DNA from 4 places in the Blautia sp. NSJ-140 genome. Region 3 is predicted to be linked to each of the others. Evidence: riboswitches for the same ligand, from Rfam matches in the RefSeq annotation. Region 3 holds a riboswitch; each other region holds the start of a gene.
What was found. Region 3 has a riboswitch for cobalamin ahead of MUB50_RS00860 (ABC transporter substrate-binding protein). Riboswitches for the same ligand answer to the same signal wherever they lie in the genome.
Positions count from the first base shown of each region.

Region 1: linked by a shared signal. The riboswitch ahead of nikB (nickel ABC transporter permease) and the one ahead of MUB50_RS00860 (ABC transporter substrate-binding protein) in region 3 are both predicted to bind cobalamin.
Region 2: linked by a shared signal. The riboswitch ahead of MUB50_RS00210 (cysteine-rich small domain-containing protein) and the one ahead of MUB50_RS00860 (ABC transporter substrate-binding protein) in region 3 are both predicted to bind cobalamin.
Region 4: linked by a shared signal. The riboswitch ahead of MUB50_RS00275 (sirohydrochlorin cobaltochelatase) and the one ahead of MUB50_RS00860 (ABC transporter substrate-binding protein) in region 3 are both predicted to bind cobalamin.

Region 1 is NZ_JALIFS010000005.1:145,055-152,581, reverse strand. It holds gene MUB50_RS07925 (ABC transporter substrate-binding protein) at 1-21, opposite strand, end outside; gene nikC (nickel transporter permease) at 82-909, opposite strand; gene nikB (nickel ABC transporter permease) at 910-1,848, opposite strand; cobalamin riboswitch at 2,030-2,218, opposite strand; gene MUB50_RS07910 (M14 family metallopeptidase) at 2,503-3,462, opposite strand; gene hisIE (bifunctional phosphoribosyl-AMP cyclohydrolase/phosphoribosyl-ATP diphosphatase HisIE) at 3,634-4,914, opposite strand; gene hisB (imidazoleglycerol-phosphate dehydratase HisB) at 4,933-5,520, opposite strand; gene hisD (histidinol dehydrogenase) at 5,520-6,830, opposite strand; gene hisG (ATP phosphoribosyltransferase) at 6,881-7,519, opposite strand; gene hisZ (ATP phosphoribosyltransferase regulatory subunit) at 7,519-7,527, opposite strand, start outside.
Region 2 is NZ_JALIFS010000001.1:42,291-49,817, reverse strand. It holds gene MUB50_RS00220 (N-acetylmuramoyl-L-alanine amidase family protein) at 1-1,306, shown strand, start outside; gene MUB50_RS00215 (C40 family peptidase) at 1,589-3,031, shown strand; cobalamin riboswitch at 3,263-3,432, shown strand; gene MUB50_RS00210 (cysteine-rich small domain-containing protein) at 3,700-3,987, shown strand; gene MUB50_RS00205 (phosphatase) at 4,096-4,812, opposite strand; gene MUB50_RS00200 (glycyl radical protein) at 5,167-7,527, shown strand, end outside.
Region 3 is NZ_JALIFS010000001.1:188,892-196,418, forward strand. It holds gene MUB50_RS00855 (FecCD family ABC transporter permease) at 1-932, opposite strand, end outside; gene MUB50_RS00860 (ABC transporter substrate-binding protein) at 947-2,041, opposite strand; cobalamin riboswitch at 2,148-2,437, opposite strand; gene pcrA (DNA helicase PcrA) at 2,539-4,782, opposite strand; gene MUB50_RS00870 (DUF1836 domain-containing protein) at 4,927-5,547, shown strand; gene MUB50_RS00875 (YerC/YecD family TrpR-related protein) at 5,677-5,994, opposite strand; gene MUB50_RS00880 (YesL family protein) at 6,234-6,923, shown strand; gene MUB50_RS00885 (TIGR01212 family radical SAM protein) at 6,923-7,527, shown strand, end outside.
Region 4 is NZ_JALIFS010000001.1:58,252-65,778, reverse strand. It holds gene MUB50_RS00285 (DNA internalization-related competence protein ComEC/Rec2) at 1-944, shown strand, start outside; gene MUB50_RS00280 (NAD(P)/FAD-dependent oxidoreductase) at 1,067-2,446, shown strand; cobalamin riboswitch at 2,849-3,023, shown strand; gene MUB50_RS00275 (sirohydrochlorin cobaltochelatase) at 3,185-4,474, shown strand; gene MUB50_RS00270 (hypothetical protein) at 4,596-5,597, shown strand; gene MUB50_RS00265 (ABC transporter substrate-binding protein) at 5,594-6,739, shown strand; gene MUB50_RS00260 (FecCD family ABC transporter permease) at 6,837-7,527, shown strand, end outside.

The sequences.
Region 1 (7,527 bases), on a different contig from region 3:
TTTAACTACGTTATTTCTCATTTCATCCTCCTAAAGATAAATATACTGATTATTGGTGTTGGTTTGTTACAGAAACGTTTTTTAATCCTGGCGCGGATCCAGTACATCACGGATGCTGTCTCCAAGCATATTGAAAACAACAACACAGATCACGATCGCAATACCAGGGTAGATCATAAGCCATGGCGCTTTTGCCATGTAGGTTCTTCCTTCATTCAGCATCAGTCCCCACTCCGGTGTCGGCGCAGTTGCACCAAATCCCAGGAAAGAAAGAGAAGCCAGCTCCAGCATCATGGTTCCGATATCTGCTGCCGCAGTTACCACCATCTGGGTTACCATGTTCGGAAGAACGTGTACAAGAAGAATTTTCCAGGTCTTTGTTCCGTTTACCACTGCAGCTTCTATATAAAGACTCTTCTTGACTTTCAAAACCATACTTCTTGCAAGGCGGGCATACTTCGTCCAGCTTACAGCCGCGATGGAGATAACGGCATTTACCAGGTTTGGTCCCAGCATACCGGCAATGGCGATGGCCAGTACAAGGCCGGGGAAAGAGATCATCATATCTGCGATACGCATGATCACCGCGTCCACAACGCCACCGAAATATCCGGCAATAACTCCTAAAAATGTACCGATCACAAAAATCACCGCAACCAGACATAATGTCATGATCAGGGAAGTTCTTGTTCCGAAAATAACACGGGAAAGAAGATCTCGTCCAAGTTTATCCGTTCCGAACGGATGAGCGGAACTCGGCTCCTGCAGTGATTCAGTCATAACTGCATTCAGCGGATCATATGGCGCAAGCTGCGGTGCGAAGATCGCAACGCCAATTACCACCAGGCCCAGAATGAAGAAAAGAGTGAACTGTTTATTTTCTTTAAATACTCGTAATACCTTTTTCAATTATCTATCCTCCTTAAGTCTTGGATCGAGATAAGTGTAGGACAGATCCACAAGCAGGTTGATGCACATGTACAGGATCGCGATCCAGAGTACATAGCCCTGTACAAGAGGATAGTCACGACAGGAAATTGCCTTTACTGCCATATTTCCCATACCAGGCCAGTTGTAAATGATCTCTACAACTGCGGTACCTCCAAGGAGGCTTCCAAGGGAAAGACCCAGCAGTGTTACCAGCGGAAGCATTACATTAGGAAGAACGTGTTTCCAAAGGATCACGCTTTCTTTGATTCCACGCATTCTTGCACCGGTCACATAATCCTGGTGAAGCTCCTCCAGCACCGCACTTCTTACCTGGCGGGTATATTTCGCAGACATGGCAAGTGCAAGAGTCAGTGCCGGAAGGATCATAGACTTGAAATCCGTACTTCCTCCTGCTACATTGATCCAGCGAAGCTGAACACCAAAGATACTGAGAAGGATCAGGCCCAGCCAGAAGCTTGGAACAGATACTCCCACAAAGGTAATTCCTCTCACAAAATAATCCGGGAATTTGTTCTGATATACAGCGGCCAGGATTCCAAGCGGTATGGAAATAATGACCATCATCAAAAGTGCCAGCAAAGACATCCTCAGCGTTGGCCAGAAACAGGATACCAGTTTATCCGTTACCGGCATTTTGAAAGAATAGGACTGTCCCATATCTCCTGTAACAACACCCTTCAGCCAGGAACCATACTGCACGAGAAAGGGCTGATCAAGGCCAAGCTCATGTCTTGTTTGTTCCAGAAGCTCCGGTGTCGGAAGATTACCACATTCTGTCAGCATGATCTCCGCAGGATCACCAGGTGACAGGTAGGTCAGTCCAAATGTGAAAAAGCTGATTCCAAATAATACAATGATGATCTGGAGAAATCTTTTTCCTATTTGTTTCTTTGTCACGTTTTACTCCTTTCCTCATTTGATGCGATTTTAACATTGCCGTTTTAATTGAGTTAGATAAAAAAACTACTGGATTCTTATTATGCAGAACATGCATGGAATTTTAGAAATTTGCACGAAAAAAGCCCGCGATGAAATACGGGCACATAAAAAAATATGCTTCCTATCTTCCGTAAGAATCATTTTAAAACAATTGCAAGCAGGTCTCCTGACTTAGGATCCTTACCCTCAGACACCTTCCCGGTCTATTTCTCACGCACTCGACCAGTGGTATTTTGTCTGAGGATTCCCCCTTACAGTGACGGGATCGTACCGGATTTACACCGGTTTCCCTATTAATCCTCTCGGAACTTACAACGGCTGATGTGAAAATCAGCAAATGCTGTTAAATTACTTGAATATTATACGATAAAACTATAGTTTATGTCTATGGAAAAATGTTATATTTTTTGAAAACTCATAAATTTTGTTAAAGATGCTTGAACTGTATATATCCCCCATTGGGGATTTGACAATTAAATTTATCTGATCTGCTAAAAAAACACGGATTTTACCTCGCTGTTTTTACAAATAGAATAGCAAATGGTAAAACCCGGTTTTCTTACTGTTTCAATATGTTTTCAGACAGAAGCGTTCTGAAAAGATTGTTTACTATCAGGTCAGAGTATCTGTGATCGCCGCATATGCGATCATCGGTCCGTCTTCAATGATATTCAGGCTGGCTGTCTGATAAAGTACGACTCCGTTTTCAGTTGCAATAGACGTGTAAAGTAAATTTCCATAGTAATCTCTCAGTTCACCCAGTTCTTCCCCCTTAAAGAAGTACTCTCCAGGCTTCTTGGATGGATACCAGCATCCGGTATACGGCGCATATTCATAGACTACATTTTCAAGAAGCATCTGACGGTAATGCTTCAGACCATGACACGTCTTTCCCTGGAGATGAAAAACAAGGTGACGGACGTCTCTTTTATCCTGTTCTACTTCCTCCCAGGTCCAGTAGCTGTGTCCGCCTCTTTCGATAAGAATACTTGGAATTCCAAGAGAAGAAGCATAATTATAGGCGCCACCTGTGGCGGTTGTGGAACGGACTACATATTTTACGCCGATATGCCGTGCCATATGTAATGACTTCTCTGCTGTTTTTTCATCTACAACCCCTACATAATAAACATAGGGATGAAGTTGTTCGAAACCATCTCCGCTATGCAGGTCGATATAATAATCTGCTATAGAAAAAAGTTTCGTTACTATAGTATAGGCAATGCGATCTGCAGCCGTTCCCTCAGGATCTCCGGGGAAAACGCGGTTCAGGTTCTTGCCATCCTCATAGACCAGACTCATGGTGCGATGCTCAAAGCCGCTGACATTGACCAGGGGAACGATGATCACATTTCCCTTCAGTTCTTCCGGCTGAAATTCTTTTGCAAGTTCCATTGCTGCCTGGATTCCCACATACTCCGCACTGTGTATTCCTGCCGTGATCAGGACCGTCGGTCCGTCTTCCACTCCGCATATCACAGTTGCCGGCATTGCCATGCCATTTCCTGAGATCTTAATTTTTCCCTGTGCCTTCTCTCCTTTTTCAATCATCCAGTCATCAATTTTGATCATTGATTGTTTCCCTTTTCCTTTTTTATATTTCCGCACTTTTGACGATAAGTATATCATGCCTAACCGAAATTGTATATATTCTTTTTAGGATTCCGGGAATACAGAAAAAAACTTCCGTAACCGTTTTTCTGACCCGGTGTACAGAAGCTTTTTTCCTGAATGATATATGATTTATCTTTTCGCCAGTTCCCTGGTGATTTCCTCCCAGCTGACTCCTTTTTCCACCATGAGTACCATCATATGATAAAGAAAATCTGAAATTTCGTATTTAATCTCTTCTTTATCCGGATTTTTGGCTGCAATGACGATCTCTGTGCATTCTTCACCGACTTTTTTCAAAATCTTGTCGATTCCTTTATCAAAAAGATAATTAGTATAGGAACCTTCCTTTGGATGCTCTTTTCGGTCAGTGATCACATCATACACATTCTGGAACACGTGAAGTGGATTGGTATCATCGTACTCTTTTTTCATCAGAGGTTTGAAGAAACAGGTACGGTTTCCTGTATGGCAGGCTGCTCCAACCTGCTCCACTTTGGCAAGGATCGTATCATTATCACAGTCAATAGTAAGAGCCTTTACATACTGTACATGTCCGGATGTCAGCCCTTTGGTCCAGAGCTCATTCCGGCTGCGGCTCCAGTATGTCATTTTTCCCAGCTTCAATGTTGTGTTAAAAGCAAGCTCATTCATATAGGCCAGCATCAGTACTTCATCCGTCCGGTAATCCTGGACAATAACCGGAACCATTCCGTCACTGTTTAATTTAAAATCCGACCATGCAATATTACTTTTATATGTGTTTACCGGAATTCTGGCTTCTTCGCAGGTTTCCTTAAATGTATGCAGATCATTTTCAAGACTGCTTACATAAGCACCGCAAAGTCCGGACACAGCTGCTTCTCCTAAAAGCTTCAGAACATTCTCAGATCTGTTTTCATCGGTATGAAGAACAATGGAAATCTGAGAAATCTCTGCGATTTCATTTTCGACAGTGTCCAGAGCCAGAACAGTGTCTGCATATTTTTCGATCAGATCCTGATTTTCTGTGAATTCTCTCAGATCAGAGATGCTGATCATCATACGCTCTTTTCCAAAGCGCCGGGATACTTCTTCCAGAAGCTTGATATTATTCTCTTTCGAAAAATTCAGTACAACTTTGGCACATCCCGCATAGATCAGCTTTTTTACATCTTCCATACGTTTGATATTTCCCGCTGCGATAACCGGGATCTCAGATGCCTGACAGATATCACGGATTTTTCCGATCGCACGGTCATGCTCCGCATCTGTGGAAGAAAAGTCAAATACCAGAAGCTCATCTGCCCCATTGTCACCGTAAAATTTTGCAAGTGTTTCTACATTTCCGTCTCCGAAAAGATTTCTCTGTCCAAATCCTGTTACCGCCTTTTCTGAATGAAGATAAAGACATGGGATCAACTGTTTGTTCATAAGTGGTCTCCTTCTGTATCAGAGGCTTCCCTTGGTAGAAAGCACGTCTGTGATCCGGGAATCGTACTGCGTTGCTGCATCAAGGGCTTTTGCAAAGCTTTTAAACATGGCCTCTGCCACATGATGGCTGTTTCCACCGGAAAGAATCTTGATGTGAAGATTCATTGCAGCGGAATAGGATACTGCATAAAAGAATTCCTTTACCATCTCTGTAGCCATATCTCCTATTTTTTCTGTAGAAAACTCTGCATCCCATCCAAGATAAGGTCTTCCGGAAAGATCTACTGCGCAGAGTACAAGCACTTCATCCATAGGAAGGATACAGCTGCCGTAACGTTTGATTCCTTTTTTGTCGCCAACTGCCTCGCGGATAGCGTTTCCAAGGACGATTCCTGTATCTTCAATGGTGTGATGATCATCTACATTCAGATCACCGTGGACTCTCAGCGTAAGATCATACAGTCCATGTCGCGTAAAACCGTCCATCATATGGTCAAAAAAGCCAATACCTGTATCAATATCGGAACTTCCCGTTCCATCAATGTTCAGCTGCAGACGTATCTGTGTTTCTTTTGTGTTTCTTTCGATCAGTGCTTCTCTTGCCATTATTCATCCTCCTTGTCCTCTTCCTCAAAACGGACTGCAATGGAATTTGCGTGTGCAGTCAGCTGTTCCGATGTGGCAAACTGGATAATGTCCTTGTGGATCTTTCGGAGTGCTTCTCTTGAATAATATACAATACTGGATTTTTTGATAAAATCATCTACAGAAAGTGCGGAGAAAAATTTGGCAGTCCCATTGGTAGGAAGCACATGGTTTGGTCCTGCAAAATAATCTCCAAGTGGTTCAGAGCTGTGCTCTCCGATAAAGATCGCACCTGCATTTCGCACCTTCATCATATCTTCAAAAGGATTCTTTGTGACGATCTCCATATGTTCAGAAGCAATTTCATTGGCAGCCTCAATGGCCTCGTCCATATCTTCTGCGATCAGGATATAACCAAAGTTCTCCAGGGATTTCTCGATAATGGCTTTCCTGGAAAGTACCTCAACAAAACCTCTGACTTCTTTATCTACCTGATCTGCAAATTCCTCATTTGTTGTGATCAGGATCGCAGATGCCATCTCATCATGCTCTGCCTGAGAAAGAAGATCTGCTGCAATATAACGAGGATTTGCAGTCTCATCTGCAAGAACGAGAATCTCGCTTGGGCCGGCGATAGAATCAATGCTTACGTATCCATAAACTGCCTTTTTTGCAAGCGCAACAAAAATATTTCCGGGTCCTACGATTTTGTCAACCTTTGGAATACTCTCGGTTCCATATGCAAGTGCTCCGATGGCCTGTGCACCACCCACTTTATAGATTTCATCTGCACCGGCTTCGTTGGCGGCAACAAGTGTGCTTGGATTTACTTTTCCGTCTTTTCCAGGAGGTGTTGTCATTACAATACGGTCAACACCGGCAACTTTTGCAGGAACGATATTCATCAGCACGGAAGACGGATATACAGCCTTTCCACCGGGAACGTAAACACCTACACAGTTCAGAGCGGTTACCTTCTGACCAAGCATGGTTCCGTCTGTTGTGCTTGTGAACCAGCTGTTCTGAAGCTGCTTTTCGTGATAGCTGCGGATATTCACCAGTGCTTTTTTGATCACATCGATCAGGGAAGGATCTACCAGCTTGTATGCTTCCTCGATCTCCTCCGGTGTTACACGGATCGTATCCCCTGTCACTTCGACTTTATCAAATTCTCTGGTAAATGCAAATAACGCGGTATCTCCCTCTGCTTTTACTTTGGCAAGTATATTTGCTACTGCATCCTCGTATTTTCCATAATTATTAGGGCTTCTTTTTAAGAGAGTTTCCAGAATATCTTTTGTAGATTCTTTGGTGAGTTTTACCTTACGCATAATAAATTCTGCCTTCTTTCTGTATTTTGGAGGTTCATCTGTTGCTCAGTTTATTTGATCACACCTCGAAGTTCCGTGATCAGTTTGCGGATCCGTTCATCTTCCATTTTCATGCTGACCTGATTGACTACCATACGTGCAGACAGCGGGCAGACTTCTTCCAGCACCTTCAGGCCATTCTCACGAAGGGTGCTTCCGGTTTCCACGATATCCACGATAACCTCGGAAAGTCCTACGATCGGTGCAAGCTCAATGGAACCGTTCAGCTTAATGATTTCCACAGTCTGATGCTTTTTGTTATAGAAGTAATCCTTTGCAATATTTGGATATTTTGTAGCTACACGGATCAGCTGATTGTTATTCAGAACTTCCCTGGCGCTTTCAGGGCCGCATACGCACATGCGACATGCTCCAAATCCAAGATCCATAACCTCATATAGCTTTCTTCCTTCTTCCAGAATGGTATCCTTACCTACGATACCGATATCTGCTGCACCATACTCTACATAAGTCGGCACATCCGGACCTTTTGCAAGGAAAAACTTCAGCTTCAGTTCCTCGTTGGTAAAGATCAGCTTTCGGGAATCTTTGTCACGCATCTCCTCACATGTAATACCGATCTTCTCAAACATATCCAGTGTTTTGCTGGCCAGACGCCCTTTTGTGAGGGCAAATGTAAGATATCTCATCAGTCCTG
Region 2 (7,527 bases), 150 kb from region 3:
ACTGAACGGGAAGAAATATTTTTTTAATAAATCCACAGGCGTGCAGATGAAGCGCTGGGCTAAGGATTCCAAGGGCAAACGATATTTTTATAATGTTAACGGTGTCAAGGGCTATATGGCAACAGGCTGGCTTACAGACAGAGAGAACAATACCCGCTATTTTAATCCCACCAGCGGATATATGACAACGAGATGGGCCACGATCAGTAATAAGAAATATTATTTCTACAGCGGCAGTGGTGTTGCTGCAAGAAGCGTATTCCTTACAGACAAGAAGAATGTGACCAGATATTTTACCAGCAAATGCTTTATGGCAAAGGGCTGGGCAACGAATAAGAAAAAGCAGAAGCGTTATTTTGATCCAAACACGGGAGCTATGTATAAGGGCTTTAAGAAGATCGGCAGCAATACCTATTATTTTTACAGCAAGAGCGGCGTGATGGCTACCGGATGGGTCACAAATTCCAAAAAAGGATATAAATATTATTTTGATCCGTCAACCGGTGTCATGGCTACGGGAACGAAGACGATCGATGGCAAGAAGTATACATTTGGCAGCAATGGTGTCCTGGATACCAACCCGGGTACTGCTACAGTTACAAGCTCCAGGACCATCAAGAATTTCCTCGCCAATGCATTACTTCCGGTAGGAAAGACTCTTTACGTATGGGGCGGCGGCCACAACTGGTCAGATGCGACCAGAAAGGGCATCAGTCCAAAATGGAAACAGTGGTATGACAGCAATTCCAGCTCCTATAATTACAGATATTATATGGATCTCAGTGAAGCTACAGAACAGAAGGGCCTTGACTGCTCCGGCTTTGTAGGATGGTCTGTATATCAGATCATGCAGAGCAGATCCGGCGGACCCCAGTATACTACTGTTTCCGGAGATATTGGATCTTTATATTCCGGTAAGGGAATGGGAACCATCGTTTCCCAGTCTCAGCTGGCAAGCTCAAACTGGAAGCTTTATCCGGGAGATATCGGATACAACAGCGGACATACCTGGATCGTTCTCGGACAGTGTTCTGATAAGAGTGTTGTGATTCTCCACTGTACACCTAATGCCGGCGTACAGATTTCCGGAACACCGACACCAAGCGGAACTTACGGAAGCCAGGCGATCAAGCTGGCAGAAACTTACATGTCCAGGTATCCTGGAGTCAGCAAATATGATTATCATGAATCCAGCGGTAATTATATCCGAAACGGTGCATACTTCAGATGGAACAGAAGCACACTTTCCGATCCCAACGGATATCTGAAGAAAACAGCCAACCAGATCCTTGCAGATCTTTTCTGATCGGAAATACGCGGAAAGAAATTTATATGTAATAAATGACTATAAGAAACATGCGAGGAGAACCTGAGATATCACAGGTTCTCCTTTTTGATGTCAAAATCATTAATAAATGTTACAAAGTTTTAAACTAATTAATAGAAAATCCTTGCAATCCAAATAACACTGTGTTAATATATAAAAAGATTGAAACAAGATATTTCAAAAGTATTACAAAAAAACCAACGAAGCGGATGGTCAGATCCGCTGTATTAAATTAGAATCAGATTGCGAGGGTGAACAGTCATGAAGAAAAGGATATTATGTCTGACACTGGCGCTCATCATCAGCGGAGCACAGGTAGTCAGCGTAAGCGCAACAAGAGAAGATGAGGCAGCACTTCAGCAGGAGATGGATGCGACCAATGAACAGCTGAATGCGACTTATTCCAGATTGGATGAGCTTTCCTCACAGAAGTCACAGATTGAAGGCGAGATTTCAACTCTTGATGCCAATCTTGTAAACGTGATGGTTTCGATCCAGACACTGGAAGGAGATATCTCCAATAAGGAAGCCGACATTGCATCTACACAGACCAACCTTGAGAAGGCCAAAAATGCCAAGCAGAAACAGTATGAGGCAATGAAGAAACGTATCCAGTATCTCTATGAGAAGGGTGGAGACGATGCATGGTTCCAGATGATGCTGAATGCAGAGAACCTGTCTGACCTTCTTACAAGAGCAGAGTACACACAGAAGACTTATGAGCAGGACCGTAAGAGCCTTGAAAAATATTCCAATACGATCCAGCAGGTGGCAAACCTGGAAGCACAGTACACACAGGAGAAGGCAGAGCTGGAGGGGATGAAGCAGGAATATGAAGCAGAGTCCCAGAACCTGCAGGCACAGCTGGATGAGAAGCGTGCCACATCCGCAGATTATGATAATGAGATCGCCTACGCACAGCAGCAGGCTACAGATTATGCAAACCTTCTTGCAGAGCAGACTGCAGAGCTTCAGAGATTAGAGGCTGAGCGTATTGCAGCAGAGGAAGAGGCAAGACGTCAGGCCGAGGCTGAAGCAGCAGCGAGAGCACAGGCTGAGGCAGAAGAGGAAGCAAGACGCCAGGCAGAGCAGGAAGCACAGCAGGATGAGGCGGACGAGAGCGAAGATGTACAGTACGATGAGGACGGCAACGTGATCGAGAATACAGATGAGGATACTGCAGAGGATGACACCGAGCATGTGGATGAAGATGCAGACAATGGTGAAAATGATGATGCGTCCGGGGATACTGAGAATACAGAGGATAATGCAGACGCAGATTACGATAACAGCACAGATGCATCCGAAGAAAGTGCAGAGGACACATCCTCAGACAGTGACAGTTCTTCTTACAGCAGCGGTTCAGGATCTTCTGTTGTGAATTATGCCACACAGTTTGTAGGAAATCCTTACGTATGGGGCGGAACAAGCCTTACCAATGGTGCAGACTGCTCCGGATTTGTACAGAGTGTCTATGCGAACTTCGGAGTCAGCCTTCCGAGAACATCCTATGAGCAGCAGAATGCAGGTACAGAAGTATCCTACGCAGATGCACAGCCGGGAGATTTGATCTGCTATGGCGGACACGTGGCTATTTACATGGGTAATGGCCAGATCGTTCATGCATCGAACTCTCAGGACGGGATCAAGATCAGCAATGATGCTACATACAGAACAATTGTATCTGTAAGACGTCTTGTATAATAAGAACGTACAACAGAAAATAAAAACACAGCAGCCCGACAGCAGTTTGTCGGGCTGTTTTTTATGTCGTAAAAAACACTGAAAACCCATGGAACGGAGTAAACAGCAACAAAATATGCTCATAAATATATAAATATTGAAAATAGTATTGACATATAATTAACAGGATGTTATTATGATGTCAGTATAATTCCATATTGAACATAGCAAGTGCTGAGGATGGCTGACAGTTATGTATTGATTATCAGAGGTCCGCAGAAAAGGGAATCAGGTGTGAAACCTGAGCGATCCGGTCACTGTAACGGAGGAGCAAATCTCATAGTCCATTGTACGTATGTATGAGAAGGAGAGAGGAGCCATGATCCCGGAGCCAGGAAACCTGCTTGTTATGGCGAGGTTAAACTTCCGTGTAAAGTGTAACAACCATTTCAGGGACTCCGCACCCCTGGGACGTTGTCTACTTTTTTACGAGAGTAGGCATTTTTTTATGGAATGCGCCTGTTCATATGAATTATACATGATTAAATGGCAGGCGATACTACTCCGGATACATTCGTTCCCTCCGCGCACTCATGAACGGATTATATTTCTACCCCGGGGTGGCATCGCTACCTCTTTTTTTATAGGAAAATTTATGCGTGGTTATGTCAGGAGAGGAGAAAAGAGCCATGGAGAAGCCATACTGGGAAGGCAAAGAATACTCTTACTTCAGCCACAAAAATTGTGAGTACTTTCCATGCCATAAAGGAGCAGATCCGGAGAACTTCAACTGTCTGTTCTGCTATTGTCCTTTATATGCACTGGGAGATAAATGTGGTGGTAATTTTCGCTTTACGGAAAGCGGCATCAAAGACTGCACCGAATGCAAGCTTCCTCACAGAAGAGAGAACTTCGGATATGTTACAGGTAAATATAGCGAGCTTGCGGAAATTGTACGGAAGCAGCGGGAAAAATAAAAAACAGGTCAGTTCAGATACAGGAAAATGTATATTCCTGTGTTTGAACTGGCCTGTTTTGTTTTGGGGTGGACAATAGCTGTTATCTGTCGGAAAAAATACAGAAGATCATTCTCTGGTTTGGAGAAAAACCTTGAGTCTGGGAAGCTGGTTGTTGAGGATCAGCTGTTCTGGAAACATGGCCTGATGAACAAACTCAGCAGCATAGGTAAAATCTCCGATATGCTCCGGGCCATGGCTGTCACTGGAAAGAAGCAGCGGCAGATCATATTTGCGGCAGCATCGAAGGATCTCGAAACAGTTTTCTCTTGTGTCGCCACGATAGCCATAAGGTGCAAGAGAAGCTTCGTTGATCTCAAAGATCGTGCCGGTTTCCCTGGCAGCCCTTGCAAGCGCATCATAATTAACCGGGTAATGAGTGTTATCACTATGTCCGAGGATCTTCACACAGGGGTTTTTCATTACATTGATAAAAGCTTCTGTGTTTTCGGCTCTGGTACCGCAGCGGTAATTCCAGGCATGCATGCTGGCAATGGCGTAATCAAGTTTACATAATAATTCCTGGTCTAAATCTACCGTTCCGCTGCGGTCAAGGATATTCAGTTCAATTCCGTAGAGTAATTCCACACCGAAATGTTTTTTAGGAGAATAGGTAAGGCTGCGGAAATAGGAGGAAGTTCCGGCTGCAAGAGTGCCGGGACCGTGATCAGTGATCCCGAGAAGCCGGAGACCTTTCTCAGCAGCTGCACGTGCCATGTTGGTGATGGTACATTCCGTGCCGTGACCACTGGCGATGGAGTGGGTATGCATATCAGAAAGATACATAAAAATACACCTCTTTTACTGTTTGAGAACATGTAACAGAGTGGAATGCGAATGTCCGCTTTACATAAATTTTTTTTGAAAAACAAAGGAATTTCTATATAAATCCAAGTATGGCAGAGCAGAAAAGCAAAGTCAATAGAGAAAAACATAAAAATACAAAAAACAAATAAAATCAACAGGGTGCAACCAATAAAAACCACAAAAACAGCTAGAAACACATGTTGGATTTCGTTGACATCGAAGTAGGGGTAAGGTATAATAAAACTACATGAGCACATAGCCGGACAGGAGCGGTTCTGGAAGCGCAGAGGCAGACAGATCACCAGAAACAACCGGTTATGAGAAAGGAGAATCATGGAGAAATTTCATATAGCAGATGTTCCGAAAACAGACAGGATCACACATCTTGTAGATAATCTTTATGCAAAGATGCCGGTGATCGAATCTGCCAGAGCAAAACTGATCACAGAGTCTTACAAAGCAACAGAAGACGAGCCGATCATCACCCGCAGGGCCAAGGCATTTGCCCACATCCTGCACAACATTCCAATCATCATCCGTGATGAGGAGCTGATCGTCGGAAGCAGCACTTTGGCGCCGAGAGGATGTCAGACGTTTCCGGAGTATTCTTTCCAGTGGCTGGAGGATGAGCTGGATACAGTGGCTACCAGAACAGCCGATCCATTTTATATTGCGGAGGAAACCAAGGCGGAGCTCCGTGAGGTACATAAATACTGGAAAGGTAAGACTACCAGTGAGCTTGCAACCTCCTACATGGCACCGGAAGCGATTCTTGCCATTGACCACAATATTTTTACACCCGGAAACTATTTCTACAATGGTGTAGGACACGTAACCGTTAAATATGAAGAAGTTCTGGCAATCGGTTATGAAGGAATCATTGCCAAAGCTCAGAAGGAACTGGATGAGTGTAATGTAGGAGATGGTGATTACGCAAAGAAATCCCGTTTCCTGGAAGCAGTTATCATGAGCTGTCAGGCAGTTATTGACTATGCACATCGCTATGCCGAGCTCGCAGAACAGATGGCATATCAGTGTCAGGATCCGACCAGAAAACAGGAACTCCTTCAGATCGCATCCAATTGTACACACGTACCGGCAAAGGGCGCCCGTAACTTCTATGAGGCGTGCCAGTCCTTCTGGTTTGTACAGCAGCTGATCCAGATGGAAAGCAGCGGACATTCTATTTCTCCGGGACGTTTTGACCAGTATATGTATCCGTATTACAAGAGTGATATGGAAGCAGGCAATCTTACCAGAGAATTTGCCCAGGAACTGATGGACTGTATATGGGTAAAATTAAACGACCTGAATAAATGTCGTGATGCTGCATCTGCAGAGGGTTTTGCAGGCTACAGCCTTTTCCAGAACTTGATCGCAGGTGGTCAGAACAAGGATGGCGAGGATGTGACCAATGATCTCTCCTTTATGTGCATCCAGGCGTCTATGCATGTGCATCTTCCGGCACCGTCTCTTTCTGTAAGAGTATGGAACGGATCTCCGCATGAATTCCTGATCAAGGCTGCAGAGCTTACAAGAACAGGAATCGGACTCCCGGCTTATTACAATGATGAGGTTATCATTCCTGCACTGCAGAACCGTGGCCTTTCTCTTGCAGATGCCAGAGAATATAACATCATCGGTTGTGTAGAACCGCAGAAGGCAGGTAAGACAGAGGGCTGGCATGACGCTGCATTCTTTAACATGTGTCGTCCGCTGGAGATGGTTTTCTCCAATGGTATGGACAAAGGGGTACAGATCAGTGTCCAGACCGGCGATGTCACAGAGATGAAGAGCTTCGATGAGTTCTATGATGCATATAAGAAACAGATGGAATATTTCATTTCCCTGCTTGTAAATGCTGATAATGCCATTGATGTGGCACATGCGGAGAGATGTCCGCTTCCATTCCTTTCCTGTATGGTGGATGACTGTCTGAAACGAGGCAAATCCGTTCAGGAAGGCGGAGCTGTTTATAACTTTACAGGTCCTCAGGGATTTGGTATTGCAAACATGGCAGATTCTCTGTATGCGATCCGCAAGCTTGTATATGAAGAAAAGAAGATGACCATGGAGGAGTTGAAGGAGGCTCTGGCATGGAACTACGGCAAGGGTATCGATGCACAGGCTGCAGCAGATATCACCACCATCGTTATGCAGAAGCTCCAGGAGAATGGCATCAGTGTAAATGAGCAGACCGCAACAGCTGTTATGACAGCAGCTCTCGGAACAGAGCCATCTCCGGAGAAGAAGGCAAGATTCGAAGAGATCCACAAGATGATTGATGAGGTTCCGAAATTTGGAAATGATATCCCGGATGTGGACTACTTTGCAAGAGATGTGGCTTATACTTACACAAGACCGCTTCAGAAATATATGAACCCAAGAGGCGGACATTATCAGGCGGGACTTTATCCTGTATCTGCAAATGTTCCGCTTGGCGGACAGACCGGTGCAACACCGGATGGCCGTTACGCACATACTCCGGTAGCAGATGGTGTTTCCCCGTCAGCCGGCAAGGATGTGAAGGGACCGACAGCTGCGGCAACTTCTGTATCACGTCTGGATCATTTTATCGTATCCAACGGAACACTGTTTAATCAGAAATTCCATCCGTCAGCACTTGCAGGAAGAGAAGGACTGGAGAAATTCGTGGCATTGATCCGAGGATACTTTGATCAGAAGGGCATGCAT
Region 3 (7,527 bases):
AGAAGCGCACTTAAGGGGAGCAGTTTTCTGTGATCTGTTCCAAAAAGGATCCGGACCACATGAGGGATCACCAGTCCCACAAATCCGATCACACCGGCACAGTACACGGCAAATCCGATCATAGCAGAAGCAACGATCAGATAAAAAGTCCGCAGTCTGTGCAGATCTGTTCCAAGGGTAATGGATACGTCATCTCCCAGAAGCATCAGATTCAGGTTCCGGTACTGCGTCCAGAAAACAGCCACGCACACCAGCGTGACCGGAAGCATTACACCCACTCTGGTCCAGCTTGCTCCGGCAAGACTTCCCATGCTCCACTTCATAACTTCTGTTGCCGCATTTTTGTCATTGGTAATATAAATGACAAAATTGGAAAAAGCAGAACAGACTGCGCTGACCGCCATTCCCGCAAGGATCAGTTTTGCGGAAGTTGCCTTTCCACCCATGTTTGCAATGGCGATCACCGCAAAAGAAGTGATCATCGCGCCAATGAAAGCAGTGATTCCCACAGAGTTTCCGCCAAGAAAGCTTCCGATTCCAAGCATGATGGCCAGTGTGGCACCCAGAGATGCACCAGATGAGATACCCAGCACATACGGGTCTGCCAGCGGGTTCTGCACGATAGCCTGCATCACCACGCCGCACACGGAAAGAGCCATTCCAACTGCCAGAGCCAGAAGGACTCTGGGCAGCCGGATCAGCCACACAACATCATGAACTGCGCCTTCCGCATAGGCGGACAGACTTTTTATATGAAACAATTTATAAGCGATAACGCTGTATACATCCTTCAGTGACAGATCCGCATTTCCAAAAGTGATGGCTGCAAGTATGGAAAAAATAAGGAATCCTGCAAGTCCGATGAGAACTGCCACATACATGGATGTTCTGAGCACCTTATCTTTTTTTCTTTGTGAAGCTGTTTCTTTCACTGCATTTTCTCCGATCAGTCAAGATTTACGTCCGGATATAATCCCTTTGCAAAAGTTTCGATTCCGTCCTGGGTACGTGTTGCACTTGCATACATCTCACTGAGCATGATCGGGTAAACACGTCCGTTCTTTACTGCGTCAAGACTCTTCAGGGACTCATCATCCTGGATCACTGCAAGCTGGCTGTTCTTAACAGTTTCCGGATCATCTCCTGCATATGGCATGTAAACCACAAAGATCACGTCAGGGTTGGCTGCGATGATATCCTCTTTTCCAACGGTGGAAGCATCCGGGTTTGCAAGAGTTGCGCCTAACTGTGTTACCATATCTCCGCCAAGGCTCTTTACGCCATAGTTTGTGATGTCATCTCCAAGAGGCTCCAATACCATTACGCTTGGTTTGTCTTTTACATCTGCAGTTGCAGTAAGAGTTTTGTCGATCACTGCTTTTGCATCATCAACGATAGCCTGCGCTTTGTCCTGTACATCGAAGATCTTTCCGATATTTAAGATATCTGTGAATTCATTTTCCAGTGTTCTGTCGCCGTCCGGACGAGTATTGGTGTTGTAGTAGGTGTTGCAGCCTTTGTCGATCCAGTCTGTTACATTTCCCAGATTCTTATCAGAGAAAAGAGAGCTCCAGGATAAGATCATGTCCGGCTCCAGCATTGTTACAGTTTCAAGGGATGGGGTAAATTCGTCAAGATAATTTGTTTTTGAGAATGCTTCTTTGAGATCTTCCGGAACTTCATTATCAAGACCTGCGGTAGCTACCAGGTGGTCTTCCAGACCAAGTGCGAGCATAGTCTCAATGCTTCCCTGATATACAGCAAGGACTTTTTCCGGTGCTTTTTCATAAGTGGTTTCGATTTCGTTTCCATCGTAATCATAGGTTGTGATGGTCAGAGGATATTCTGTCTTGGTTGCCTCTGCGGAAGAATCTTCGGTGTCTGCAGACTCTGTACTGTCTTCTGCTGCCGGCTGGTTGTCTTCCTTGATGGTCTCGGAGTCTGCTCTCTCTGCGGCATAAACAGCCGGAGCTGCAGATACGGTCATTGCCGCTGCCATTACCATTGCCATGATTCTTGTGGATACATACTTGTTTTTCATTTCATTTCCTCTCTTTTCGCCTGTTTTATCTTCTGTTGCCTATGGGTAACCGAAAAGATGGGGCTTCATAAAATCTGCACGGAACACTTTGTACGGAAGCTCCCACTTACATACTGTCAAGCAGGTTTCCTGACTTACAGACTCAGAAAAAACTCCGCAAAATAAAAACTGATACACCATTCATCTTTTAGCCGATCATGAATGATGTATCAGAATTTTCTCCAGAATCTCTCTGACATCGGGATTTCGCCTTCTCACATAAGTTTCTGCAATGGCATGTGAAATCCCTTCTTCTGTATACAGTGGCCGCAACCGCTCAGGCTTTTTACCCGATTCCCTCTCACAGTATCCGGCAGCATATGTGCCGGTGATACTGTTCACTTCACAGTAATTCAATTACGCTGATATTAATTCTAACATACCGGTTTTCCAATTACAACCTTGAGGCCGGATTTTTACAGTTTTTTGCAGAAATAGTCTGCCCGGAGAGATCCCTCTCAGATCTTTTTCAGCTTGGCAAAACCGGCGAACATTTTTTTCACGCCGACTTTGTCAAAGTCTACCGTCACTTCGTAGTCTCTGCCGCCGTCTGCGATATTTTTTACGATACCGACTCCGAATTTCACATGACGGACCGTGTCTCCCTCACCATAGTCCAGGCTGTCCGCCTTCTTCACTGTGAAATCTTTTTTCTGCAGGGTGCTCTTTGCCTGGAAATTCATTTTCATCTGGGCATAGGCGCTTTTCGGAGATACGATATCATCTACCTTGGGCTTTTTTTCCTGAATGGTATGTCCAAGATCTACCAGCTCCCGTGGAACCTCCCTTACAAAACGTGACACACGGTTATACTGAGTCTCCCCACGGATCATCCGCTGTTTTGCACAGGTTAAGGTCAGCTCTTTCATGGCACGGGTGATTCCCACATAACAGAGCCTTCGCTCCTCCTCTATATCCGACGGATCACCGGACCAGATGGAAGCATATCCCGGAAAAACACCGTCCTCCATTCCTACGATAAATACATTGGGGAACTCCAGTCCCTTGGCACTGTGAAGGGTCATCAGCAGCACATAATCCTGATCCGGATCAACAGAATCGATATCTGCCACCAGTGCAATCTCCTCCAGAAATGCAGAAAGTGTTGCCGGCTGTCCGGCCTCCTCCATGGCTTCCTGGAAGGATTCTGTCTTGGAGATCAGCTCATCAATATTTTCGATCCTCGCCTGGGCCTCCTCCGTTTTCTCTGCCTCCAGCTCCTTCACATAACCGGTAAGCTCAATAACCTCTTCCAGGGTTTCACGGACTGTATAGGCCTCTGCCTTACTTTTCAGTCCCTGGATAAAGGATACAAAATCATTGATCTTTCCTGCTGCCCTGCCAATGGACGGTACTTCCTCCACCACGCGGAGAGCATCGTAAAAGCTCAGGTTCATCATATCCGCATAGTCCTGGACCCGGCCGATGCTGGTGAGTCCGATCCCTCTTTTTGGCACATTTAAGATCCTGCGCACAGCCAGATCATCACTGGCATTGTCAATGGTCTTCAGATAGCTTAACAGATCCTTAATCTCTTTGCGGGCATAAAAGTTCACGCCGCCGACAATCTTATAAGGAACATTTGCCAGAAGGAATTTCTCCTCAAAGAGACGGGACTGAGCATTGGTCCGATAAAGTACTGCACAATCCTTGTACTGGAATTTCCCGTTGCGGCGCCCCTGGATGATTTCTCCTGCAACATACTCCGCTTCCTCAAATCCGTTGTTGAACTGACGGAAATGTACTTTATCTCCCTCTTCGTTCTCTGTCCAGAGGCGTTTTTCCTTACGCTCTGTGTTGTTGACGATCACCTCATTGGCTGCATTGAGGATATTCTGGGTAGAACGGTAATTCTGTTCCAGGCGCACCACCTTAGCCTCAGGAAAAACCTTCTCAAATCCTAAGATATTCCCGATATTTGCTCCACGAAAACGATAGATGGACTGGTCATCATCACCAACCACACAGAGATTCTTGTATTTCTCAGCAAGAAGACTTACAAATTTAAACTGGGCAGTATTGGTATCCTGATACTCATCCACCATAATATATTTGAAACGTTCCTGATAATAGTCCAGGATATCCGGATTATGCTGAAAAAGCTCCACAGTCTTCACGATCAGGTCATCAAAATCCAGCGCATTGTTTCCCCGGAGGATAGACTGATATTCCTTATACATACCGGCAATCTTCCGTGCATCCGGATCGCCGCCCGCATTCAGCTCCATCTCTTCCGGTGTGATCAGTTCATCCTTGGCATGGGAAATATCAGCAAGAACAGCGCGTTCCTTGTAAATCTTGGTATTGATATCAAACTTCCGGAAGATTTCCTTCATGACTGTTTTCTGGTCGTCGGCATCATAAATGGTAAAATTACTGTTGAAACCCAGCACCTCAATATGTCTGCGCAGGATCCTCACGCAGGCGGAATGGAAGGTGGAGACCCATACGCTCTCCGCACCCATTCCCGCAATTTTATTCACACGTTCCCGCATCTCACTGGCAGCCTTGTTGGTAAAGGTGATCGCCAGGATATTCCATGGGTTTACCCCCTTTTCTTCCATTAAATAGGCGATCCTGTGGGTCAGCACTCTTGTTTTTCCGGAACCGGCTCCTGCAAGGATCAGAAGCGGTCCCTCTGTATGTACGGCAGCTTCCCGCTGCATAGGATTCAATGTGTCCAAAGCATCATGTATACTCATTTTGATCTCCATTTCTTTTTCCATATGAACAGTATCTTTATATACTATCATGACTTTACTTTCCGGTAAACCCACCTCTCTGAAAAAAGTTTCTTTACAAGTAGTATTTAAAACTATATAATAAGGAGCAGAGGTGATAATGCAATGACAGAAAACGAAAAAGAAATGATGAACAGCATTTTTGCAAAAATTGCTGAGCTTGATTATATAAAACCCGATGAAATTCCCAATATCGATCTTTACATGGATCAGGTCACGACCTTTATGGAAGATAATCTCGCTTCCACCAAACGTCATGATGATGACAAGATCCTGACCAAGACCATGATCAACAATTACGCAAAGAACAAGCTCCTTCCCCCGCCGGAAAAAAAGCGGTATTCCCGGGAGCATCTGCTGATGCTGATCTTTATCTACTATTTTAAAAATATCCTCTCCATCAGTGATATCCAGACCCTTCTGGGACCGATCACCGAGAAATACTTCAAGTCCGTTACAGAAAAGGACATGACTTACATCTACCGGGAGGTTTTCAGTATGGAGCAGTCACAGATCCGTTACCTGGAAAAGGATCTTATGCGCCGTTTCAAAAGTGCCGGAGAGATCTTTGAGGACGCCGACCCGGAGGATAAGGAATTCCTTCACCAGTTTTCCTTCATCTGTCTTCTTAGCTTCGACGTATATATGAAAAAAATGATCATCGAAAACATGATCGACCACATGAATTCCTCAAAAGATACTGATTCCTCAAAAAAAGACAAATAATATCCGGAGCTTACATCCGGTCATAAACGTGCGTCGCCGGACGCACCGAAAAAAAGAGACAGACGTGTGATCGCCTGTCTCTTTTTCGTTACAGCATTATCCGTTATCACCACGGTATGGACGTAAGCCTTATTCTGCTTCGCCGCCCTGCTCCCCGTTATCCTTCTTCATACGTGCAAATACCATCTCATAACCATCATTTCCATAGTTCAGGGAACGGTTCACACGGCTGATCGTAGCTGTGGAAGCTCCTGTTTTCTCGGAAATATCAAGGTATGTACGCTTATCGGTAAGCATCTTGGCTACCTCGAAGCGCTGAGATAAAGAAAGCAGCTCATTGATGGTGCACACATCCTCAAAAAATGTATAACACTCTTCCTTGTCCTTCAGGCACAGGATCGCTTCAAAAAGATGATCCACAGCCTCCGTCCTGATTTTTTTGCTCATTGTTACGCTCCTTTAAAATACATAAATTTCGTCTAATACAATACTGATATTTTAACACTCTAATTCGTGATAAGCAAGTCTTTTAGGGAAATTTAATAAACTATTTCACTATTTTGTCTTTCTATGGCGGACACATGATTTTCCTGTTTCCACAGTCTCGGAAAACATTTGGGATTTGCTTTTTCTGCTGTGATTGGGTATACTTAAAATAATATCCCAAAGAAAAGGAGACTTATCAAATGAATCGTTTTTTCAACATGGACAACAAATTCTTCGTGTTCATGGGACGCGTAGCAGATCTGCTTCTTCTGAATTTTCTGTGCATCCTCTGCTGTATTCCGGTTGTCACCGCAGGCGCCTCCATAACAGCTCTCTACTATGTCACACTGAAGATGGCAAGAGACGAAGAATCTTATATTGCCCGCAGCTTTTTCCGCTCATTCAAACAGAATTTCAAACAGGCGACCATCATCAATATCATCATGCTCCTCACCGCTGCTGTTCTGTTTATCGATCTTCGGATCGCCAGAGCCGGAAGCGGAGCTATGTACAAAGGACTTTTCAGTCTGTTCATTGCATTTGCACTGATCTATGCGATGATCCTTCTGTACATTTATCCGATCCTTTCCAAATTTTTTAATTCCATCAAGAATACCTTTGTAAATGCATTCCTGATGTCCGTCCGCCATCTTCCGCTGACACTTTTGATGCTTGTGATCTCTGCGTCTCCGCTCCTGCTGATGTGGCTTTTTGCTTATGTGAGCTACGCACAGTTTACATCCATCCTGATCATGCTTTTTATTCTGATGGGATTTTCCACGCTGGCCTACTGGAAATCAAAGATTTTTGTAAAGATCTTCGATAACTATATACCTAAAGATGAAGACGAAGAAAATGACGAAGAGAAAAACGAACTGAAAGAGGCATAATGAAACGCTGGAACGACAAGCCTTATCACTCTCTGGACTATATGCTCCGGGAGCGATACGGCGAAAAGGTCTACCGGGTTGCATTAAACGGCGGCATGTCCTGTCCCAACCGTGACGGCACCCTGGGCAAAAAAGGCTGCATCTTCTGCAGCCAGGGCGGGAGCGGAGATTTTGCAGCAAACGCCGCTCTTTCCATTACAGAGCAGATCAACACACAGATCAAAAGTCTCTCTTCCAAACGCCCGATTCATAAATATATCGCCTATTTTCAGGCATATACAAACACATACGCTCCTGTGGAACACCTGCATAAGATCTTCACAGAAGCCATCTCTCATCCGGATATCGTGGCACTGTCCATTGGTACCAGACCGGACTGTCTGGGAGATGATGTACTGGAGCTTCTTTATTCCCTGAACCAGATCAAACCGGTGTGGGTGGAGCTGGGACTCCAGACTATCCATGAAGATACCGCCAGATATATACGGCGCGGCTATCCACTGTCCTGTTTTGATACCGCATTGAAAAATCTCCGTACAGGCGACATCGAAGTAATCGTCCACACCATCCTGGGGCTTCCCGGCGAAAGCCGGAAGGATATCCT
Region 4 (7,527 bases), 130 kb from region 3:
GCCGGAAGAAAAAAGCAGTCTGTGAGGAAACGGAGCTATCAGGGGAGCGGTCGGAAGCAGGTTGCCGGAAGCTATATGCTATCCGGATAACAGCCGGTATTTTTCTGGCAGTCGGAATCCTGATACTGGGATATCATCCGGCAGGAAGTCTGAAGGTGATCTGCCTGGATGTAGGACAAGGGGACGGTATTCTTGTGGAGACCCCGGAGGATCACCATTTTCTGATCGACGGAGGAAGCAGCAGCCAGTCGGACCTTGGAAGATACTGTCTTTTGCCGGCATTGAAAAGTCAGGGGATTTCCTGGCTGGATGGGATTTTTATTTCTCATACAGATCAGGATCACATCAACGGTGTGAAGGAACTTCTGGAATATATGGGAAAAGGTCTCACAACCATCCGGGCCGGATATCTGATCCTGCCTGCCTGGGTTGAAAGACCAGATGCGTGGAGGGAGCTTGCAGAGACAGCAAAAACTGCCGGAGTTAAGGTAGTGACAGCAGAAAAGGGAGATGAGCTGCTTTGCGGAAGGGTATCTTTTTCTGTTCTGTGGCCGGAAAAAAATGCTGCGGGAAAAGATGTGAATGAGGAAGCAATGGTGATGAAGTTGTCTTTTGGAGAATTCCGGATGCTTTTTACCGGAGATATCGGTGCAGATACGGAGAAAAAGCTTCTGGCAGCCGGGGTGCTTGAGGATGTTGACTGTCTGAAGGTGGGACATCACGGTTCCCGTTATTCTACCACAGAAGCATTTCTTGAGAAAATAAAGCCGGAAGTGGCGATCATTTCCTGTTCTTCCGCCAACACCTACGGACATCCGTCACCGGAAACCGTAGAGCGGCTTAAAGAGGCCGGAAGTCAGGTGGAATACACCATGAAAAACGGTGCTATCACTGTGGAAACAGATGGAAAAAAGCTTAAGATCGGAAGGTTCCGGAAGGATTGAGGATTTTTTTCCAAAACCGAAAAAAAACGGTGACTTTTGAACACGTTTGTTGTAGAATAGACAGGGTTTGTGCAAAAACAAAGCACTGAAAATGTGCAATACAAAATAAGGAGTTTTTATTTATGAAGTATGATGTACTGATCGTAGGGGCAGGTCCCGGTGGGATCTTTGCAGCCTATGAACTGATGAATAATGATCCGGAGAAAAAGATCGCAGTTTTTGAAGCAGGTCATCCTCTGGAAAAAAGAAAATGTCCCATCGACGGAAAGAAAGTAAAATCCTGTATCCACTGCAAAACCTGCGCGATCATGAAGGGATTTGGCGGTGCAGGTGCTTTTTCCGATGGAAAATATAATATCACCAATCAGTTTGGCGGAACTCTGTACCAGCATATCGGCAAGGATACAGCCACAGAGCTGATGGAATATGTAGATAAACTGAACCTGATGCATGGCGGTGAAGGAACCAGGCTTTATTCCACCACAAACAGTGAGATTCGTAAGCTCTGCCTTCAGAATGGCCTGCATCTTCTGGATGCATCAGTCCGTCATCTGGGAACAGATATCAACTATGTGGTGCTGCAGAACCTCTATGAAAAAATGAAAGACCATGTGGATTTCTATTTTGACGCATCTGTTGATAAAGTGGAGAAAACAGAAGATGGTTACGCAGTTGTTGTAGGCGATGAGCGTTACGAGGGAACTTACTGTATCATCTCCGCAGGACGAAGCGGAAGTAAATGGATGGAAACTGTATGTACAGAGCTTAAGATCCCGACTCTTTCCAACCGTGTGGACATCGGAGTCCGTGTGGAGCTTCCGGCAGAGGTTTTCAGCCGTCTGACAGATGAGCTTTATGAGAGCAAGATCGTTTACAGAACTGAGAAGTTTGAGGATATGGTCCGTACCTTCTGCATGAACCCGCGAGGTGTTGTCGTGAATGAAAATACCAACGGTATCATCACAGTAAACGGTCACAGCTACGAAGATCCGGCAAAGCATACCAACAATACAAACTTTGCCCTTCTGGTATCCAAGCATTTCTCAGAGCCGTTCCATGACAGCAACGGATACGGTGAGAGCATTGCAAGACTTTCCAATATGCTTGGCGGTGGTGTTATGGTACAGCGGTTCGGAGATCTGATCCGCGGAAGACGAAGCACAAAAGCCCGTATTGAGGAAAGCTTCGTAACACCTACACTTTCTGCGACACCGGGAGATTTAAGCCTTGTTATGCCGAAACGTATCCTGGATGGCATCATCGAGATGATCTATGCCCTGGACAAGATCGCACCGGGAACCGCGGATGACGATACTTTGCTTTATGGCGTGGAGGTTAAATTCTACAACATGGAGGTTGAGATCGACGAAAATCTGGAAACTTGCCACAAGGGTCTCTTTGTTATCGGAGACTGCAGCGGTGTGACACACTCTCTTTCCCATGCATCTGCCAGCGGAATCTACGTAGCCAGATACCTGGAGCAGAAGTATTTTAACAGATAAACTGCAGAGCAGTTTATCTGTTATGAGCAAGTAGCGAAGCGGATTGCGAATATCCGTTTAACCAGATAAACTGCGAAGCAGTTTATCGATTATGAGCAAAACAGTCCTTTTCTGATATCAGGGTGATGACAGAAAGGGGCTGTTTTTGTGAGTGAAGGTCGTTACTGTTCACTGGTAATGTCCCGCGAGGTGTTTTTTGTGAGCGAAGGTCACAGAAAAACCGAGACATACCGCGCGAATTTATGCGATCAGCATAAATTCTGTGCATCGCGAAGCGTGTTACTGAGAACGGAGTGAACAGTAACTGAAGGTCACAGAAAACCGTGAATCGTCCGACATCAATCTTGACAAATTTGTGAGTTTGTGGTAAAAATTAGATAACCAGATAAAAGAAAATATGTGCAAATGTTATAACGATAAGGTTGCATCCAGTCGGATGTGCAAAAGAGAATCCGGTGAGAATCCGGAACGATACCGTCACTGTGAAAGGGGAGCTGCTTTTATAACCACTGGGAGACCGGGAAGGGAAAGCAGCGTGGAACCAAGTCAGGAGAACTGCCTTATTGCGAGATTCAAGGGTTCGCGGTTTACGAATCTGTATTCTCCATAACAATACAGAACTTCTTTTTATGTATTTGTATTGCGCAGAGAATCATGTGTGAGCAGGCAGCCGCAGAGAGCTGCCGTTTTTTGTACATATCAGTATTCTGGAAATACATGAAAAGAGGACAATAAGAAATGAAAAGAAAAACAATGTTAGCTCTGATGCTCGCAGTTTCCATGACATGCTCTATGGGTGCAGCTACAACAGCAATGGCAGCAGAGGATTCTGCTACAGAAGAGAACGCTGAGGCAGCTGATACCACAGAGGCTTCCGATGCAGATCAGGAAGCAGCAGATAATGTAGCAGCTCTGATCGACAAGATCTATGTACAGGAAAGAAACGACACAACAGATGAGGACTGCAAGGCAGCCAAAGAAGCATGGGATGCTCTGACAGACGCTCAGAAAGAGCTGGTAGAGGGTGAGAATGCAGATCCGGATTACTTTGGACGTGACACAGGAGATGCTTCCAAGGACGATCCGCGTAACCAGGATGAGATCGGTGAGAATGAGCTTCTTGTTGTAAGCTTCGGTACTTCCTTCAATGACAGCCGTGCAGAGGATGTCAAGGGAATCGAGGATGCTCTTGCAGAAGCTTATCCGGACTGGTCTGTAAGAAGAGCATTTACAGCACAGATCATCATCAACCATGTAGAGGCAAGAGATGATGAAGTGATCGATAATATGCAGCAGGCTCTTGACCGTGCAGTAGAGAATGGTGTTAAGAACCTGGTTGTACAGCCTACTCACCTGATGCACGGTGCTGAGTACGATGAGATGACAGAAGCGATCAATGAATATAAAGATAAATTCGAGTCTGTAGCTATCGCAGAGCCAATGCTCGGCGAGGTTGGAGATGATGCAACAGTGATCAACGATGACAAGAAAGCAGTTGCTCAGGCGATCACAGATGAGGCTTGCAAAGAGGCAGGATTTGACAGTATGGATGCAGCAGCTGAGGCTGGTACAGCATTCGTATTTATGGGACATGGAACATCCCATACAGCTAATATTACATACGATCAGATGCAGACACAGATGGAAGACCTTGGATTCAAGAACGCATTCATCGGTACTGTAGAGGGTGAGCCGGAAGACACAGCCTGCGACAAGGTTATCGAGAAAGTAAAAGAAGCAGGATACAAGAACGTTGTTCTTCGTCCGCTGATGGTTGTTGCCGGAGACCATGCAAACAACGATATGGCCGGTGATGATGAGGATTCCTGGAAGAGCCAGTTTGTAGCATCCGGAAACTTCGATAAGGTTGACTGCCAGATCGAGGGTCTTGGAAGGATCGAAGCCGTTGAGAAGCTTTATGTAGAGCATACAAAGGCAGCAATCGATTCTCTGGGAAGCACTGATGAATCCGCAGATTCTGATGCAGCAGATACAGAGGCTGATTCTGCTGAGGAGTCCGCAGAATAATAAATACAAAAATATCTGAGTGAGTTCAGATACCTATAAGAAATCAATGTAACTGCCCGGAAAGATCAGGAAGACTGTTTTCCGGGCAGATTGCTGTATCTATGGAAGGGAGAAGATTATCATGAAAAAACGCTATGTAAACTTAATTCTTGCAATGGCAAGTGCATCAGTCCTGGTGCTGGGTTCTGTGCCTGCGATGGCAAAAACAGACGAAACAAAAACCGAGTCCGGTGAGGAAGCAGAAACTTCCGGAGAAAAGGATACGGATGCAGACAAAGCAGATACACTGGAAGATGGCGTTTATACAGCAGAGTTTGATACAGACAGCAGCATGTTTCATGTAAATGAGGCCAATGACAAAAAAGGAGAACTCACGGTCAAAGATGGTAAAATGACCATCCACGTAAGTCTGGTTTCCAAGAAGATCGTTAACCTGTTTGCGGGAACTGCCGAGGATGCCCAGAAGGACGGAGCAGAGATTATCGATCCGACCACAGATACAGTTAAGTACAGCGATGGTTATACAGAAGAGGTTTACGGATTTGATATCCCGGTATCGGCCATTGGTGAGGAATTTAACGTGGCGATCCTGGGAGAAAAAGGCAAATGGTACGACCATAAAGTCAGCGTAAAGGATCCTGTAAAAACAGAGGATACTGCTGAAAAAACAGCGGACGATACAGAAAAAGAAGGAGCTGCCTCTGACAAAAAGACAGCAGAAAAGTCAGATGAGTCCAAAGATGGAGAAACCTCTGACGACAAGAAATCCGAAGGGAAAAAGCCGGAAGATCTGAAGCTGGAGGATGGAACCTATGAGACTGATGTAACCCTTACAGGCGGATCAGGAAGAGCATCTGTAGAATCTCCGGCCAAAGTAGAGATCAAGGACAAAGAAGCTACGGCAACCATCATCTGGAGCAGTCCGAATTATGATTATATGATCGTGGACGGCGAAAAATATGAGCCGGTGAACAAAGACGGAAACTCCACATTTGAGATCCCGGTCACTGTCTTTGATGCAGAAATGGAAGTGACTGCAGATACTGTAGCCATGAGTACGCCTCACGAGATTGAGTATACTCTGAATTTTGATTCTTCAAGTATGAAAAAGGAAGAAAAATGAAAAAAATAATTTCATACATATTTCTGACGCTGACCCTGATCCTGGGGTGTGCTTTTGCAGTGCAGGCAGCAGAGACAGAACATAAGCCTGCGGATATTCCAGGCCTTACCTTTGACCACAGTATGGATCTTTCCTACGCAAAGGAATTTAATGTGGATTACTACAACGATGGCTATGCGCTGCTCACCATTGATCAGGAAGGACAGTTTCTTGTAGTTCCCGAGGGCAGGAAAGCACCGGAGGGGCTGGATCCTGACATTGCGGTTCTGCAGCAGCCCATAAACAATATCTATCTGGTAGCAACCTCGGCCATGGATCTTTTCCGCGCTATCGACGGGATTGACAGCATCAAGCTTTCCGGAACCAAGGAAGACGGATGGTATATCCAGGAAGCAAAGGACGCCATGGAACAGAAAAAGATGATCTATGCCGGCAAGTACAGTGCTCCGGATTACGAGCTGATCCTGAACGAGGGCTGTGATCTTGCCATTGAATCCACCATGATCCATCACAATCCGGAGGTACAGGAGAAGCTGGAGCAGTTCGGGATCCCTGTAATGGTAGAGCGTTCCAGCTATGAGAGTCATCCTCTTGGAAGAACCGAGTGGATGAAACTTTACGCAGTTCTTCTGGGAAAAGAAGATGTGGCAGAAAAGGTATTCAAAGAGCAGACGGACAAGTTGGATAAGGTTCTCACCGCAGATAAAACAGACAAGACCGTGGCGTTCTTTTATATCAACTCCGTAGGTGCGGTAAATATAAGAAAAAGCGGCGACTATGTTTCGGAAATGATTTCCCTCGCAGGAGGAAATTATGTTCCGGAGGATACGGGAGTAAATGACAATGCTCTTTCTACCATGAATATGCAGATGGAAGAATTTTATGCCAAGGCGAAGGATGCAGACTATATCATCTACAACAGTACGATCGACGGGGAACTTAAGACCATTGATGAGCTTCTTTCCAAAAGTAAGCTTCTTGCAGATTTCAAGGCAGTGAAGAACGGAAATGTCTGGTGCACAGGCAAAAATCTTTTCCAGGAAACCACCGGACTTGGAACCATGATCGAGGATATCCACACCATGCTGACTACAGATGATGATTTTCTGGATGAGCTGACCTATATGCATAAACTGAAATAAATTCCAGTGTTCGCTTTAACTCCTTTGCCGGTTTCCACCTGTGAGCAGGAAACGAAAGGATATGATAACAAAACAGAAGAGGAGTGTACCAGAAAAAATGAATGACAGAAAACGCGCAGTCCGATACGGGGTCTCGTTTGTGATCCTTGCGGTACTTTTGATCTTTTTATTTATATGGAATGTAAATTCCGGAAGTATCCACCTCTCTGTGAAGGAGATCCTGAACATCATATTCCGGCATCAGGGAGATGAAATTTCTTATAATATCGTCTGGGAGATCCGTCTTCCCAGGATACTGGCAGTGATCATCCTTGGCGGAGCACTTTCTGTTTCCGGATTTTTGCTGCAGACCTTTTTTAACAACCCTATCGCGGGACCCTTTGTACTGGGAATCTCTTCCGGTGCCAAGCTGATCGTGGCGCTTCTGATGATCTTCTTTTTAAGCAGATCGGTGTCCATCGGTTCCGGTGCCATGATCCTGGCTGCTTTTGCGGGCTCAATGATCTCCATGGGCTTTGTGCTCCTTGTGGCAAAAAAAGTCCACAACATGTCCATGCTGGTCATCAGTGGTGTTATGATTGGCTATATCTGTTCGGCCATCACAGACTTTGTGGTGACCTTTGCAGATGATTCCAACATAGTCAATCTTCACAACTGGTCACTGGGAAGCTTTTCCGGTATGACCTGGGGGAATGTGCAGACTATGGCTGTTGTGGTACTTCTTACCATGGTGATCGTATTTTTTATGTCAAAACCGATCAGCGCCTATCAGCTGGGGGAGACTTACG